One region of the Streptomyces laurentii genome, then DNA from elsewhere that is predicted to be linked to it. Evidence: riboswitches for the same ligand, from Rfam matches in the RefSeq annotation. Region 1 holds a riboswitch; the other holds the start of a gene.

The links. Region 1 has a riboswitch for glycine ahead of gcvT (glycine cleavage system aminomethyltransferase GcvT). Riboswitches for the same ligand answer to the same signal wherever they lie in the genome.
Region 2: linked by a shared signal. The riboswitch ahead of gcvP (aminomethyl-transferring glycine dehydrogenase) and the one ahead of gcvT (glycine cleavage system aminomethyltransferase GcvT) in region 1 are both predicted to bind glycine.

The regions. Positions count from the first base shown of each region.
Region 1 covers NZ_JBEYHT010000075.1:27,022-34,889, forward strand. Annotated here, with positions in the region: gene ABZ693_RS31720 (ABC transporter permease) at 1-494, opposite strand, end outside; gene ABZ693_RS31725 (enhanced serine sensitivity protein SseB C-terminal domain-containing protein) at 831-1,646, opposite strand; gene ABZ693_RS31730 (enhanced serine sensitivity protein SseB) at 1,795-2,535, opposite strand; gene ABZ693_RS31735 (AAA family ATPase) at 2,814-3,605, opposite strand; glycine riboswitch at 3,798-3,910, shown strand; glycine riboswitch at 3,911-4,010, shown strand; gene gcvT (glycine cleavage system aminomethyltransferase GcvT) at 4,068-5,201, shown strand; gene gcvH (glycine cleavage system protein GcvH) at 5,369-5,746, shown strand; gene glyA (serine hydroxymethyltransferase) at 5,757-7,016, shown strand; gene ABZ693_RS31755 (L-serine ammonia-lyase) at 7,218-7,868, shown strand, end outside.
Region 2 covers NZ_JBEYHT010000089.1:9,510-17,377, reverse strand. Annotated here, with positions in the region: gene ABZ693_RS33690 (bifunctional nuclease family protein) at 1-160, shown strand, start outside; gene ABZ693_RS33685 (MerR family transcriptional regulator) at 379-1,002, shown strand; gene ABZ693_RS33680 (DNA polymerase IV) at 1,086-2,519, shown strand; gene ABZ693_RS33675 (PRC-barrel domain-containing protein) at 2,542-2,916, opposite strand; glycine riboswitch at 3,030-3,127, shown strand; gene gcvP (aminomethyl-transferring glycine dehydrogenase) at 3,305-6,190, shown strand; gene ABZ693_RS33665 (DUF5999 family protein) at 6,342-6,548, opposite strand; gene ABZ693_RS33660 (hypothetical protein) at 6,940-7,539, opposite strand.

The DNA of each region.
Region 1 (7,868 bases):
AGCATGACGTCCATGACCCGGCTGAGCGCCGCGTCGATCCAGCCGCCGAAGTAGCCGGCGACGATGCCGAGGACGGTGCCGAGGAAGACCGCGAACACGGCCGCCAGGAAGGCGACGAGGAGCGAGATCTGCGCGCCGTAGACGATCCGGCTGAACACGTCGCGGCCGTTGACCGGCTCGACTCCCAGCAGGAACTCCGAGTTGATGCCGCCCCAGCTGCCGATCGGGGTGCCGAACAGCGGGTCGATCTGGTCCTCGTGGAACTCGTCCGGCGGGTGGCCGAGCAGGCTCACGATCACCGGGGCGAGAAGCGCGACGAGGATCAGGAAGACGACGACACAGGCGCCCGCGAGCGCGAGTTTGTCCTTCTTGAGCCGCGACCACGCGATCTGCCAGAGGGAACGGCCTTCGATGGCCTTGGCCGCCGCGCCGGGGACGGCGTCGACGGCGTCGGCCTGCTCGGCCGCACGCGTCTCCTGCTGTGGTGCCGTCATCGTGGTGAGGACCCCTCTCGGCCGCCGGGTCGCCGGCCCTTGACCGCCGCGGGTAGCGGCATGGTGGAACAACTGCTGGGTATGGGCGCGAAAGCGACCGAACACCCGGTGTTCCGGGGAGTCTTCAATGGGCCCGCGATCACCCGCCAGACCTGGCGGGGAATGGTTGCGTAACCGTGATGCGGTTCGTTGCCTTCCGTTATCCGAACGTTCCGATCACTTCAGCGGACCATCTCGGACACTATTCGACCAGATCGGACAACTACCCCAACCAGGTTGTGGCAGGCGTCAATTGGGGCGACAGGAGGGGTGGAAACGGACGATTCGGCGGGGCTGTCAGTACACGTGCGGGGCGGCGGACGCGCCGCGCGCGGGACCGGCCGGCGGATAGCCGTAACCGGGAGTGAGCGGAGCGGCTGGTGCGGCGTGCGCGTCACGGTCGTAGAACGGACGGGCGTGCGCGTGCAGCCACAAGGCGACCGGATCGTACGGATCGGACATGGCGACCGTGGAGACCGGGAGTCCGTCGGGGACGGCGCCGACCGTCTGGTGCATCATCGCCCGCGCGGCCTCGACCGCGCCCGGCGAGGAGTCGTACAGGTCCAGACCGATGGCGAGGTACGGGGAGCCGAGCGCGGGCTGCACCCAGGCGCGGCGCAGCGAGCGGACGGCCGAGGTGTGATGGGCGTTCTGTGACAGCAGGGCGTAGAACTGCGGGATCTCCAGGGACGGTTCGGACAGCCGCAGCGGTCCGGCCGGCATCCGGTCCAGACCGGTGGCGACGCGCCGCAGGTCGGCCCACGGGATGCCGACGCCGCCGCCGGGGGCGTGCGGGTTGAGCCAGATGCCCCAGCGGTCGGGGAACAGGGAGCGGGCGATCTCCAGACCGCCGACCCGTTCGTGGGCGCGGGTCCAGCCGGAGGCGGCGAGCTCCTGCGCGGAGGTGACGCAGGGCGCGTAGCCGAAGCCGTCGACCTCCATGTTCCCGTACTGGGCGTCCTGCGCTCCGGGGGTGCCCTGCCAGAGCAGCATCCAGACCTCGGAGCCGGCCAGGGCGTGCAGCAGCTGCTCGTAGGCGTCGTGACGCCCCGGTGTCACCTGCCGCAGCATGTGCTCGACCTGTCCGGCGGCAGCGGTGCCTGACGCGCTCACCCTCGGTCCCCGCCCCTCTTGTCCGTGCTGTCGGTGGTGTCGGCGTCACTGACGTCGCCGACCATGTCGTCCTTGCGGCCGTACGGAATCGCCCGGTCGGGCCTCGATCCGTGCGGCGTGAATGAGTTCAGCTTAGAGCGGGGGTCCGTCACACGGCGGCGCGCTGGAAGAAGGGGCGCACCTTCTCCAGCATCCAGTCGCCGACCGGGTCCTGGGCCACGTCCAGCAGGACGAGGTTGACCGGCCAGGCGACCTCGACCCGGCCGAGGGCGCGCCCGAGGGCCTCCAGCGGGACCGCCAGGTCGGGGTCGAGGCCGTCGACGAGCAGCACGCCGACGAACAGGGCCGGTTCGGTGCCCTCGACGCTGGCGAGGGCACGGCGGGCGGAGGTCACGACGCCGGTGGCCTCGAACTCGGCGGCGGCGGCGGCCAGGAAGTCCACCGGATCGTCCTGCCAGTCGGGCTCGAACAGGCGGACCCGGCCGCCGTTGGCCGGCCCGTCCAGCTCGGTGCGGCCGGTCCGGCACAGCTCGGCGACGGCGGGCGGGGGCAGTGGGACGCCGACGGTGCCGCCTGGGTTCACGGCGAGGCCGAGCTGCGGGGGCAGGCCGCGGGCGAAGTCACGGGCGGGGGCGACGGTGTACGACATGTGGTCGCCGACGCAGGCGCGGAACTCCTGTTCGGAGCTGAAGACGGGCACGTAGGCGGCGCCGTCCAGCTCCAGGGTGGGCAGGTCGAGGTCGGCGCTGTCGGGGCCGCCGCCGTTGGGCAGCGGCACCCAGACGGAGCTGCGGCCGAGCACCTCGACCAGGCGGCCGCCCGCGGCGGGGTTGCCGAGCGAGGCGGCCAGTACTTCCTCGAGTTCGTTGCCCGGCCACGTCACGTCCACGCTGCTCGTCGTCCCCTTCTCGCCTTCGCGGCTTCCATCCGGTCTCCAGCGCACCGCCCTCGCCCCCGGCCGGTCCGGCTTCCGCCGGGCGGTTCCGGGCGCCGAAGAGACGCCGGAGAGACGCCGGACGACGGTCCGGCGGTCGTCGGGGGATCCGTCCCCCGTCTCCCGCCGCACGCCCGGACGGTCCCGGCCGCCCCGGCCGTTTCGAACACACGGTGCGTCAGCACCTTAACGGCGCGCCGGGGCCGCCGGGGCAGGAAGGGGTGCGGGCTTCGTCACGCGATGTCCTGGAACCCGATCCTCCGCAGGACGTCGGCCGCCTCCCGGTCGAGCAGGGTGACCGACGCGCAGCCGCGCGGCAGGGCGCCCGTCTCGGCGGTGCGGACCAGCCGGCCGACGGCCCGGCGGTGCCGGGCGAAGGCGTAGCCGGACACGGTACGGCCGCGGTCCCGCTGGCCCGCCAGGGCGGTGTCCGGGTCGACGTCGAGCAGGATCAGGTGCAGGCCGGCGCCGCGCCGGCGGGCCGCGCGGGCGAGCCAGCCGCGCACCCAGGACTGGGTGCCGCAGTCGTGGACGACCACCCCGGCGCCGGCCCGCACGGCGCGGCGGAGCCCGGCGTAGTGGGCGAGGCGCGCGAACGGGCGGTAGAGGGCGTACGGCAGGAAGCGGGGCAGCCGGGCCTCCCAGCGCTCCCGGGTGTCCTGGGAGTCGACGGCCCGGCCGCCGGCGACCCGGCCCATGAGCGTGGACTTGCCGGCGCCGGGCAGCCCGGAGACCACCACGACGTCGCCGCGCGCGAAGGTGAGGACGCGGGGGCCGTGCCCGCCGCGCCCGCGCAGGTCCCGCAGGAACCGGCCGCGCCGCCGGGTGCGGGCCCGGGCTCTGTCCCGTACCGCCTCGCGCGCCTGGCCGCGGCCCCGGTCGTGCCCCCGGTCGTGCCGTTGGCCGCAGGCCCGGTCCCGGGCCTGGTCGGGGGCGGCGACCCCGCCGGGAAGAGCCCCGGCGACCGCCCGCCGCACCGGTATGCCGGTGTTCGCCACATATGGTCCGGTGTGCCGGATCGTCATCGCCATCTCCCCCTGTCGGGCGTGCCGGAACCCCGATCGGGCCCGCCAGGACCCTGCCCACAAAGTGTAAAGAAATGGTAATGGGGCACAAGTGATTTGCCGGGCGGACCCGCCGTGCAATGATGAGCGCGCCACTCGCTCGCACGAGCGCGCACCCGCGCCACCAGCGCGTACAACCGCATACCGGCCGCTCGAATCCGCGCGGGAGAGTCCCGGGGCATCCGCACACACCGTGCGCGTGCGCCGGGCGCCGAAGGAGCAAGTACCTCCCTTGAATCTCTCAGGCCCCGTACCGCGCGGACGAGGCAGATCTGAAAAGCGGGACGCGGCGTCGCGTCCCCACCCAAGGTGCAAGCCGGGGACGTCCTCGGTGAACCTCTCAGGTTCCATGACAGATGGGGAGGATGTCCTCACCGTCATGCACGTCGTGCGCCCCGCACGCCTGGGACCCGGGAGCCACCCATGAGTACTGCCCCCCGCCTGACCGCCCTCGACGCGACGCATCGCTCGCTCGGCGCGACCATGACCGACTTCGCGGGCTGGGACATGCCGCTGCGCTACGGCAGCGAGCGCGAGGAGCACACCGCGGTCCGCACCAAGGCCGGCCTGTTCGACCTGTCCCACATGGGAGAGATCACCGTCACCGGCCCCGAGGCCGTGCGCTTCCTCGACTACGCGCTGGTCGGCAACATCTCCACGGTGGGCAACGGCCGCGCCCGCTACACGATGATCTGCCGTGAGGACGGCGGCATCCTGGACGACCTGATCGTCTACCGCCTCGGCGAGACCGAGGCCCCCGAGTACATGGTCGTCGCGAACGCCTCCAACGCCCAGGTCGTGCTCGACGCGCTGACCGAGCGCGTGGCCGGCTTCGACGCCGAGGTCCGCGACGACCGCGACGCGTACGCCCTGCTCGCCGTCCAGGGCCCCGAGTCCGCCGGCATCCTGGCCAAGCTCACCGACGCCGACCTGGACGGTCTGAAGTACTACGCGGGCCTGCCCGGCACCGTCGCCGGCGTGCCCGCGCTGATCGCCCGTACCGGCTACACCGGCGAGGACGGCTTCGAGCTCTTCCTGAAGCCGGAGCACGCCGAGGGCGTGTGGCAGGCGCTGACCGAGGCGGGCGCGGACGCCGGCCTGGTCCCGTGCGGCCTGTCCTGCCGCGACACGCTGCGCCTGGAGGCGGGCATGCCGCTGTACGGGCACGAGCTGACCACCGGCCTCACGCCGTTCGACGCCGGCCTCGGCCGGGTCGTCAAGTTCGAGAAGACCACGAACGAGGGCCGTTTCGTCGGCCGCGAGGCGCTGGAGAAGGCCGCCGAGCGCGCCGAGGCCGCCCCGCCGCGCAAGCTGGTCGGCCTGATCGCCGAGGGCCGCCGGGTGCCCCGCGCGGGCATGTCCGTGGTCGTGGCCGGCGAGGTCGTCGGCGAGGTCACCTCCGGCGCCCCGTCCCCGACCCTCGGCAAGCCGATCGCCATGGCCTACGTGGACGCCGCGCACGCCCAGGCCGGCACGGCGGGCGTCGGCATCGACATCCGCGGCACCCACGAGCCGTACGAGGTCGTGGCGCTGCCGTTCTACAAGCGCGAGAAGTAGGCCGCGGGTCGCCTCGCGCGCGTACGTCCGGGCATCCGTCCGGACCGGGCGCCCGGCCTTCGCCCCGCGCCCCCGGCGTACGCCGGTGAGGTGATTCGTCTCACCTTCCGTCTCATCCCGTAAGACCCCCGTTCATCCGCACTCCCCCGATCCAGGAGAATCACGCCATGAGCAACCCCCAGGAGCTTCGCTACAGCAAGGAGCACGAGTGGCTGTCGGCCGTCGAGGACGGCGTCGCCACGATCGGCATCACGGAGTTCGCGGCGAACGCCCTCGGCGACGTCGTGTACGCCCAGCTGCCGGAGGTCGGTGACACCGTGACCGCCGGCGAGACCTGCGGCGAGCTGGAGTCGACCAAGTCGGTCAGCGACCTGTTCTCCCCGGTCACGGGCGAGGTCGTCGCCGCGAACCAGGACGTCGTCGACGACCCGTCCCTGGTGAACTCGGCTCCGTTCGAGGGTGGCTGGCTCTTCAAGGTACGCGTCGCGGAGGAGCCGAAGGACCTGCTCTCCGCCGCCGAGTACACCGAGCTCTCCGGCAACTAAGGATCTCTCGATGTCGCTTCTGAACACTCCCCTCCACGAGCTGGACCCGGACGTCGCCGCCGCCGTCGACGCCGAGCTCCGCCGTCAGCAGAACACCCTCGAGATGATCGCCTCGGAGAACTTCGCTCCGGTCGCGGTCATGGAGGCCCAGGGTTCGGTCCTCACCAACAAGTACGCCGAGGGCTACCCGGGCCGCCGCTACTACGGCGGCTGCGAGCACGTCGACGTGGCCGAGCAGATCGCGATCGACCGGATCAAGGAGCTGTTCGGCGCCGAGTACGCCAACGTGCAGCCGCACTCCGGCGCGTCCGCCAACCAGGCCGCCCTGTTCGCGATCGCCCAGCCGGGCGACACGATCCTCGGCCTGGACCTGGCCCACGGCGGCCACCTCACCCACGGCATGCGCCTGAACTTCTCGGGCAAGCAGTTCGACGTGGTCGCGTACCACGTGGACGACCAGGGCCGGGTCGACATGGCCGAGGTCGAGCGCCTCGCCAAGGAGCACCGCCCCAAGGTGATCATCGCGGGCTGGTCCGCCTACCCGCGTCAGCTGGACTTCGCCGAGTTCCGCCGGATCGCCGACGAGGTCGAGGCCTACCTGTGGGTCGACATGGCCCACTTCGCGGGTCTGGTCGCGGCCGGTCTGCACCCGAACCCGGTCGCGTACGCGGACGTGGTCACCTCCACCACGCACAAGACGCTCGGTGGCCCGCGCGGCGGCATCATCCTGGCGAAGAAGGAGTTCGCGAAGAAGCTGAACTCCTCGGTCTTCCCCGGTTTCCAGGGCGGCCCGCTGGAGCACGTGATCGCGGCCAAGGCCGTCTCCTTCAAGGTCGCGGCCTCGGAGGAGTTCAAGGAGCGCCAGCAGCGCACCCTGGACGGCGCGCGGATCATCGCCGAGCGCCTGGTGCGGGACGACGTCACCGAGCACGGTGTCTCCGTGCTGTCCGGCGGCACCGACGTGCACCTGCTCCTGGTCGACCTGCGGAACTCGGAGCTGGACGGCCAGCAGGCCGAGGACCGGCTGCACGAGGTGGGCATCACGGTCAACCGGAACGCCGTTCCGAACGACCCGCGCCCACCGATGGTCACCTCCGGCCTGCGCATCGGCACGCCGGCCCTCGCCACCCGCGGCTTCCAGGCCGAGGACTTCCGCGAGGTCGCCGACATCATCGCCGAGACGCTCAAGCCCGGCTTCGACGCCGAGGCGCTGAAGGCGCGGGTCACGGCCCTCGCCGACAAGCACCCGCTGTACCCCGGCCTGAAGTGATCCTCGCGTCATCCTGAAGTAATTTCGTACGCTTTTGTTCTTCGGTTCGTTCGTACGAAACTTCCGGGGCACCGCGCACACTGGACAGTGGCCCTGTCCGTGAGCATGGTGCCCCACCCCATTTGTCACGACACCAGCAGTGACGGCACGTTCTGCACCACCCCGGCAGACAATGGCGTCTAGCCCCCACAAGGAGTTCCCGTGGCCATCTCGGTCTTCGACCTGTTCTCGATCGGCATCGGCCCGTCGAGTTCCCACACGGTGGGCCCCATGAGGGCGGCCCGCATGTTCGCCCGGCGACTGAAGAACGAGGGCCTGCTCGCCCACGTCGGTTCCATACGAGCGGAGCTGTACGGCTCGCTCGGCGCGACCGGCCACGGCCACGGCACCCCGAAGGCCGTCCTGCTCGGCCTGGAGGGCCACTCGCCGCGCACCGTGGACGTGGAGCGCGCCGACGACGAGTTCGAGCGGATCAAGACGAGCGGCCGGATCAACCTGCTCGGCGCCCACGAGATCCCGTTCGCGTTCGACGACGACCTGATCCTGCACCGCCGCAAGGCGCTGCCGTACCACGCCAACGGCATGACCGTCTTCGCGTACGACACCGAGGGCGCGCCGCTCCTGGAGAAGACGTACTACTCGGTCGGCGGCGGCTTCGTCGTGGACGAGGACGCGGTCGCGGGCGAGAACCCGATCATCCCCGAGGACACCGTCCTGACGTACCCCTTCCGCACCGGCGACGAGCTGCTGCGGCTCACCAAGGAGACCGGCCTGTCGATCTCCTCGCTGATGCTGGAGAACGAGAAGGCCTGGCGCACCGAGGACGAGATCCGCGCGGGTCTCCTGGAGATC
Region 2 (7,868 bases), on a different contig from region 1:
AGCGCTGGCGCTGCGCACCGGCACGCCCATCTACGGCAGTGACGGCGTGCTGGACGACGCGGGCATCGCGATCCCGGACGAGCAGGAGGACGAGGTGGAGAAGTTCCGCGAGTTCCTCGACCAGATCTCGCCCGAGGACTTCGGAAGCGGCAACCAGTAGGGCGACCTGACGGATCAGGAGCCGGGTTCCGGACGGGATCCGGCGGCGCCGCCGCCCGGGAGTGTCGCGGACATTCGAGTAGCCTTTCCCCGCGGAGCGGTACGCAAAACCACTCTCAGGGTGATTATCACTCGGCGTGCCGAGTGTGGCGATCGTTGACGCACCCCGAGTGACTGCCTACCTTCGTGTGGGCAGGTCAAGGACGGAGGGTCGGCGTGATGAGCAGCGGCGACGGTACGGCAGAGGGCTTCCGGGGGCACGCGCTGGGGGAGCCGGGGCCGTATCCGCTTCACAGCAGGGTGGGCGGCCTCGGGACCGACACGGACACGCGGCCGGCGGTCGGCTCGGACGCCGTCGGCTATCGCGGCCCCACGGCCTGCGCGGCGGCCGGGATCACCTATCGGCAGCTGGACTACTGGGCGCGCACCGGGCTTGTCGAGCCGAGCGTGCGGCCCGCGTACGGATCCGGGACGCAGCGGCTCTACAGCTTCCGGGACGTCGTCGTCCTCAAGATCGTCAAGCGTTTCCTGGACACCGGGGTCGCGCTCCAGAACATCCGGGCGGCGGTGCAGCATCTGCGGGCCCGCGGTTTCCGCGATCTGGAGCGGATGACGCTGATGAGCGACGGCGCGACCGTCTACGAGTGCGCGTCCCCGGACGAGGTCGTCGACCTGCTCCAGGGCGGGCAGGGCGTCTTCGGCATCGCCGTGGGCGTGGTGTGGCGGGACGTCGAGGCGGCGCTCTCGCAGCTGCACGGCGAGCGCGTCGACACCGGCGAGACGCTGGTCGGGCACAATCCCGCGGACGAGCTGGCGCGCCGGCGCCGCGACAAGGCCGTCTGACCTCTGCCCCCGACTCCGGCCCCCGCATCGGCCCGTACGTGCGTACGAGCCGATTGTCAGTGGCGTAGGGCAGCATCGGAACCGTGAGAGCCGCGCCCACGATCCTGCATCTCGACATGGATGCCTTCTTCGCCGCCGCCGAGCAGGCGTCGAAGCCCAGTCTGCGCGGAAAACCCGTGGTCGTGGGCGGCCTCGGGCCGCGCGGTGTGGTCGCCACCGCGTCGTACGAGGCGCGTCGCTTCGGGGTGCATTCGGCGATGCCCATGGGGCAGGCCCGGCGGCTCGCCCCGAACGCGGCGTACCTGGTGCCGCGCTTCGCCTTCTACCGGGCGATCAGCGGGCAGGTCATGGAACTCCTCGGCCGGCTCTCCCCGCTCGTCGAGCCGCTGAGCCTGGACGAGGCCTTCGTCGACCTGGAGGCCGGGGGCGTGGCCGACGACAGCGCGGGCGCCCGGGAGGCCGGGGAGCGGCTGCGGCGGGACATCCTGACGACGACCGGCCTGACCGGCTCGGTCGGCCTGGCCGGCTCCAAGATGCTCGCGAAGATCGCCTCCGAAGAGGCCAAGCCGGACGGGCTGGTGCTGATCGAGCCGGGCACCGAGCGGGAACTGCTCGGGCCGCGGTCGGTACGGATCATCCCCGGGGTCGGCCCGGCCACCGGCGAGCATCTGCGGCGGGCCGGGATCGGCACCGTCGCCGAGGTGGTGGAGGCGGGGGAGGACGAGCTGGTACGGCTCCTGGGGCGGGCGCACGGCACCTCGCTGTACGCGATGGCGCTCGGGCGTGACGACCGGCCGGTGGTGGCCGAGCGGGACGCCAAGTCGGTGTCGGTGGAGGACACCTTCGACGTGGACCTGCACGACCGGCTGCGGATCCGGCTGGAGGTCGAGCGGCTGGCCGAGCGCTGCGTGGCGCGGCTGCGCGGGTCGGGGCACTCGGGGCGGACGATCGTCCTGAAGGTGCGGCGGTACGACTTCTCCACGCTGACCCGTTCCGAGACGCTGCGCGGGCCCACGGACGATCCGGTGGTGGTCCGGGACGCGGCGGCGCGGCTGCTGGACCTGGTGGACACCACGGGCGGGGTGCGGCTGCTGGGCGTCGGTGTCAGCGGGCTCGCGGACTACACCCAGGAGGACCTGTTCGCGCAGGCCGAGGCGGAGGCCGTGGCCGTGGCCGAGGCGGGGGCGGAAGCGGCGGCGGACGCCACCGCGGTTGCCGAGGCCGGTACGGAGGCGGCGGAACGGGCCGCGGAGACGGGGCCCCAGGCGCCGGCCGCCGCGCCGCCCGCGGCCACGGAGACCACGGAGCGGCACTGGGCGCCCGGCAACGACGTACGGCATGCCGTGTACGGGCCCGGCTGGGTGCAGGGCAGCGGCGTCGGGCGGGTCACCGTCCGCTTCGAGGAACCCTGCTCCGCGCCGGGCCGCGTCCGCACCTTCGTCGTCGGCGACCCGGACCTGGAACCGGCCGATCCGCTCCCGCTCGTCCCGGGCGGAGCAACGGTTTCGACCGCTTAGACCGGCCGGGTGACGTGTGCCGTCAGGCCTCCTCCTGGCCCGCCAGACGGCCGAAGTCGTGCTCCACGACGGCCGGGGGCGCGGGGGGCAGGGTCAGGTTGTAGTGACGGTAGAGCTGAAGCTCCTGTTCGGGGGAGAGATGCCGGCCGACCCCGAAGTCGGGGGCGTCCTTGATCAGGGTGCGCTCGTAGGGGATATGGAGGCCGTCCGCCACCAGTTCGCTGGGTTCCAGCGGGACGAAGGCGTCCCGGCTGAAGAGTCCGGTGCGTACGGCGGCCCATTCGGGGACTCCGGTCGCGTCGTCCAGGTACACCTCGTCCACAGTGCCGATCTTGTGCCCGTTCCGGTCGAACGCCTTGCGGCCGATCAGGCTGCGCGGATCGATGTCGGTCTGCACGGTCCCTCCAACTGGTCGCAACTGCTCTGCAACACTACGAAAGGGCACATCTCGGATGTCGGCCACTTGAGCGATGGGGGAAGCATCCGCGCTGGTAGGCTGGTTATGGCTGTCGACCCCACGCGGGAGAGTCCTCCGGAGAACCATTCGGAGGCGCCGAAGGAGCAACTCCTCCCCGGAATCTCTCAGGCCCCTGTACCGCGCGGACGAGGTCACTCTGGAAAGCAGGGCGGACGTCGGACGGCATCCGCTCTCACCGACGGTGAAAGCCGGTCTTCCGCGAGGCGGGCCGGTGAAGCTCTCAGGTCAGATGACAGAGGGGGAGGTCGTCCGGGCAACCGCGCCGCGGTGCCCCTCGCAGGTCGTGACGACCAGGAGGCCCCCGTACATGACCGCCAACCGCACTCCGCTCTCCGAGCTCGAGCAGGGCATCCCCTTCGAGCAGCGGCACATCGGACCCGACGCCGAGGCGCGGGCCAAGATGCTCGCCCAGGTCGGTTACGGATCCCTCGACGAGCTCACGGCCGCCGCCGTGCCGGACGTCATCAAGAACACCGAGGCGCTGGCCCTCCCGGCCGCCCGCACCGAGGCCGAGGTACTGGCCGAGCTGCGCACCCTGGCCGACCGCAACCAGGTCGTCACCCCGATGATCGGCCTCGGCTACTACGGCACCTTCACCCCGCCGGTGATCCTCCGCAACGTGATGGAGAACCCGGCCTGGTACACCGCCTACACGCCGTACCAGCCGGAGATCTCCCAGGGCCGCCTGGAGGCCCTGCTCAACTTCCAGACCATGGTCGCCGACCTGACCGGCCTGCCGACCTCCGGCGCCTCGCTGCTCGACGAGGGCACCGCGGCCGCCGAGGCCATGGCGCTGTCCCGCCGTGTCGGCAAGGTCAAGAACGGTGTCTTCCTGGTCGACGCCGACGCGCTGCCGCAGACCGTCGCCGTCATCCGGACCCGCGCCGAGCCGACCGGTGTCGAGGTCGTCGTCGCCGACCTCTCCGCCGGTATCCCGGCCGAGATCGCCGAGCGCGGCGTCTTCGGCGTGCTCCTGCAGTACCCGGGCGCCTCCGGTGCCATCCGGGACATCAAGCCGGTCGTCGACCAGGCCCACGAGCTCGGCGCGATCGTCACCGTCGCCGCCGACCTGCTCGCGCTGACCCTGCTCGCCTCGCCCGGCTCCCTCGGCGCCGACATCGCGGTCGGCACCACCCAGCGCTTCGGCGTCCCGATGGGCTTCGGCGGCCCGCACGCCGGCTACATGGCCGTCCAGGCCAAGCACGCCCGCTCGCTGCCCGGCCGTCTCGTCGGCGTCTCCGTCGACGCCGACGGCAATAAGGCGTACCGCCTGGCGCTGCAGACCCGTGAGCAGCACATCCGCCGCGAGAAGGCCACCAGTAACATCTGCACCGCGCAGGTGCTGCTCGCCGTCATGGCCGGCATGTACGCCGTCTACCACGGCCCCGAGGGCCTGAAGCAGATCGCGCAGCGCACGCACCGCTACGCCGCGATCCTCGCGGCCGGCCTGCGGGCCGGCGGCGTGCAGCTGACCCAGGGCGCCTTCTTCGACACGCTCACCGCCCGGGTGCCCGGCCGCGCCGACGAGATCGTCGCCGCCGCCCTGGCCGCCGGGGTCAACCTGCACCGGGTCGACGGCGACCACGTCTCCGTCTCCTGCGACGAGACCACCACGCGCGAGCACCTCGCCGCCGTCTGGACCGCCTTCGGCGTCACCGGCGACATCGAGGCCCTCGACGAGGACACCCAGGACGCCCTGCCGGCCGACGCGCTGCGCACCGACGCGTACCTGACCCACCCGGTCTTCGCCGCGTACCGCTCCGAGACGGCGATGCTGCGCTACCTGCGCAAGCTCGCCGACCGCGACTACGCGCTCGACCGCGGCATGATCCCGCTCGGCTCCTGCACCATGAAGCTGAACGCGACCACCGAGATGGAGCCGGTGACCTGGCCCGAGTTCGGCCAGATCCACCCCTTCGTGCCGATCGACCAGGCCCAGGGCTACGTCACGCTCATCACCGAGCTGGAGGAGCGCCTGGCCGAGGTCACCGGCTACGACAAGGTGTCCATCCAGCCGAACGCCGGCTCCCAGGGCGAGCTGGCCGGCCTGCTCGCCGTCCGCGCCTACCACCGCGCCAACGGCGACACCCAGCGCACGGTCTGCCTCATCCCGTCCTCCGCGCACGGCACCAACGCCGCCTCCGCCACGATGGCCGGCATGAAGGTCGTCGTCGTCAAGACCGCCGACGACGGCGAGGTCGACGTCGAGGACCTGCGCGCCAAGATCGAGCAGCACCGCGACGAGCTCGCCGTGCTGATGATCACCTACCCGTCCACGCACGGTGTCTTCGAGGAGCACGTCTCCGAGATCTGCGGCCAGGTGCACGACGCGGGCGGCCAGGTGTACGTCGACGGCGCCAACCTCAACGCCCTGGTCGGCCTCGCCAAGCCGGGCCACTTCGGCGGCGACGTCTCGCACCTCAACCTGCACAAGACCTTCTGCATCCCGCACGGCGGCGGCGGCCCGGGCGTCGGCCCGGTCGGCGTGCGCGCGCACCTCGCCCCGTACCTGCCGAACCACCCGCTCCAGGCCACCGCGGGCCCGGAGACCGGCGTCGGCCCGATCTCGGCCGCCCCGTGGGGCTCCGCCGGCATCCTGCCGATCTCCTGGTCGTACGTCCGGCTGATGGGCGGCGAGGGCCTCAAGCACGCCACCCAGGTCGCCGTCCTCGCGGCGAACTACATCGCCAAGCGCCTGGAGCCGCACTACCCGGTGCTCTACACCGGCCCGGCCGGTCTGGTCGCCCACGAGTGCATCGTCGACCTGCGCCCGCTGTCGAAGGCGACCGGCGTCAGCGTCGACGACATCGCCAAGCGTCTGATCGACTACGGCTTCCACGCGCCGACCATGTCGTTCCCGGTGGCCGGCACGCTGATGATCGAGCCCACCGAGTCCGAGGACCTGACCGAGCTCGACCGGTTCTGCGACACCATGATCGCGATCCGCACCGAGATCGAGAAGGTCGGTTCGGGCGCCTGGCCGGCCGACGACAACCCGCTGCACAACGCCCCGCACACCGCGGCGGCGCTGGGCGGCGAGTGGAACCACCCGTACACCCGTGAGGAGGCGGTCTTCCCGGCCGGCGTCTCGGTCGCGGACAAGTACTGGCCGCCGGTCCGCCGCATCGACGGTGCCTTCGGCGACCGCAACCTGGTGTGCTCCTGCCCGCCGCTGGACGCGTACGAGAACTGACGGCGACCCCGCGTCCGCGCCCGCGTAGGAGGGGTGTGAGGCGCGGAGGTACGCGGAGGCACACAAGAGGGCCGGTCCGGAGATCTCTCCGGGCCGGCCCTCGGCTCGTCCTGTGGGTGTCCGTCCCGTACGGGCGGGGGACGGAGCCGGGTCAGGCGGCGGCGGTCACGGCGGCCGCCGCCGGCGTGCGGTGCGGGGCGATGATCTGCCCGTCCGGCAGCAGCTCACCGGTGTCCTCGAAGAGCAGGACCCCGTTGCACAGCAGGCTCCAGCCCTGTTCCGGGTGGTGCGCCACGAGTCGGGCGGCCTCCCGGTCGGCGGAGTCGGCGGTGGGACAGGCAGGCTGATGCTGGCACATGGGCGGATTCTCTCGCTGTGTCGTGGTGGATGTCCTGCGGCTCTTCGCTGGCATGGCCGCCCCCGTCGGTCGGTTGGTTCCGGTCCCAGTCTTGCCTCATGGACGACGTTCCGCAGGGATTTCCCGGCAGCTCGTCCTCTTCCTTGATGACGCGTCACCCGCAGGGGCGGTTCGCTCCAACTACACCGTCTCTTCGGGGGGTTCGGGGTGGCCCAAGCGGGCTAGTCCGATCGGGAGAGGGGTCGGACAGCAGTGCGCCGGGGCGCGCCGGGCCCGGATGCGCCCCCTGCCGATGTCCTCCCGCGCGCCGCACCGCGGGCCGTGCCGCAGGTCTCGCCGCGGTTCGTGCCGCAGGCCGTGCGTATGCCGTACGTAAGCGGTACGCGCGCCGTCAGGCCGAGGCGGCGGAGTCGAGCACGGGCGGCGGGGGAAGCCGCAGCCCGATCACCGGCAGCAGATCCGCGGCCCGGTGGATGTGGTGCGCGGCGATCCCGGGCGGGGCGGGGGACAGCGGTACGAGGAGGTCGGCCGGCCCGGGTGTGGTACTGGTGCCGTCGGACTCGACATCGGCGTGCAGCCACAGCGCCAGCATGTACAGCCCCGGGACGCCGAGCAGCCGCGGCTGGTACGGGGCGGCGAGGGCCTCGGCCTGGACCAGCGCCCGCTCGGTGGCCGCGAGGTACGGCCCCTCGCAGAAGTGGGAGATGGTCCAGCCCTCCGGCGTGAGCCGGGTGTCCGCGGCGGCGATCGACCGGTCCCCGCAGCGGATGAGGAAGCGCCAGGCCGCCAGCCGGGTGAGGGACGGTGTGCCGGCCGTCCCCGTGCCGCCCGGCCCGCCGAGGAGATGGACGGGCAGGGGCAGTTCGGCACTCAGTGGCCCCTGGACGGCCCGCAGGGCCGGGGTGCGTGGCGGGTGGACCGCCGCCGGGGAACCGAGGGCCGTGAGGACACAACGGAGGGCCGGCGTGGGGGCCGCGGGGAGACGGAGCATGGTGGGTCGCCTCTCACTCAGGAGACACGGAGACACGGTGACACGTGACGGGTGCGACAGCGCTGTCGGCGACGGGACCGGAGTGGGGGGCCACGGAGGATGTGGCCGTACGCCGACACTCCGTCCCGTGCGCGGAGTTTATACGACATGCGTCCGTTCGGTGTTTCGGCCAGGCGCCGTCGATATTCCTGACAAGGCGTCATCCGGTCACATGTCCATGGCGATCGCATGGAACACATGCGTCCGGCGGAACGCTCTCCTGCACTTTTCCCTGTGAGACGGTTCGGCCGAATATGTTCCCTTGGCGGGCCGGTGAGGGATCTCACGGC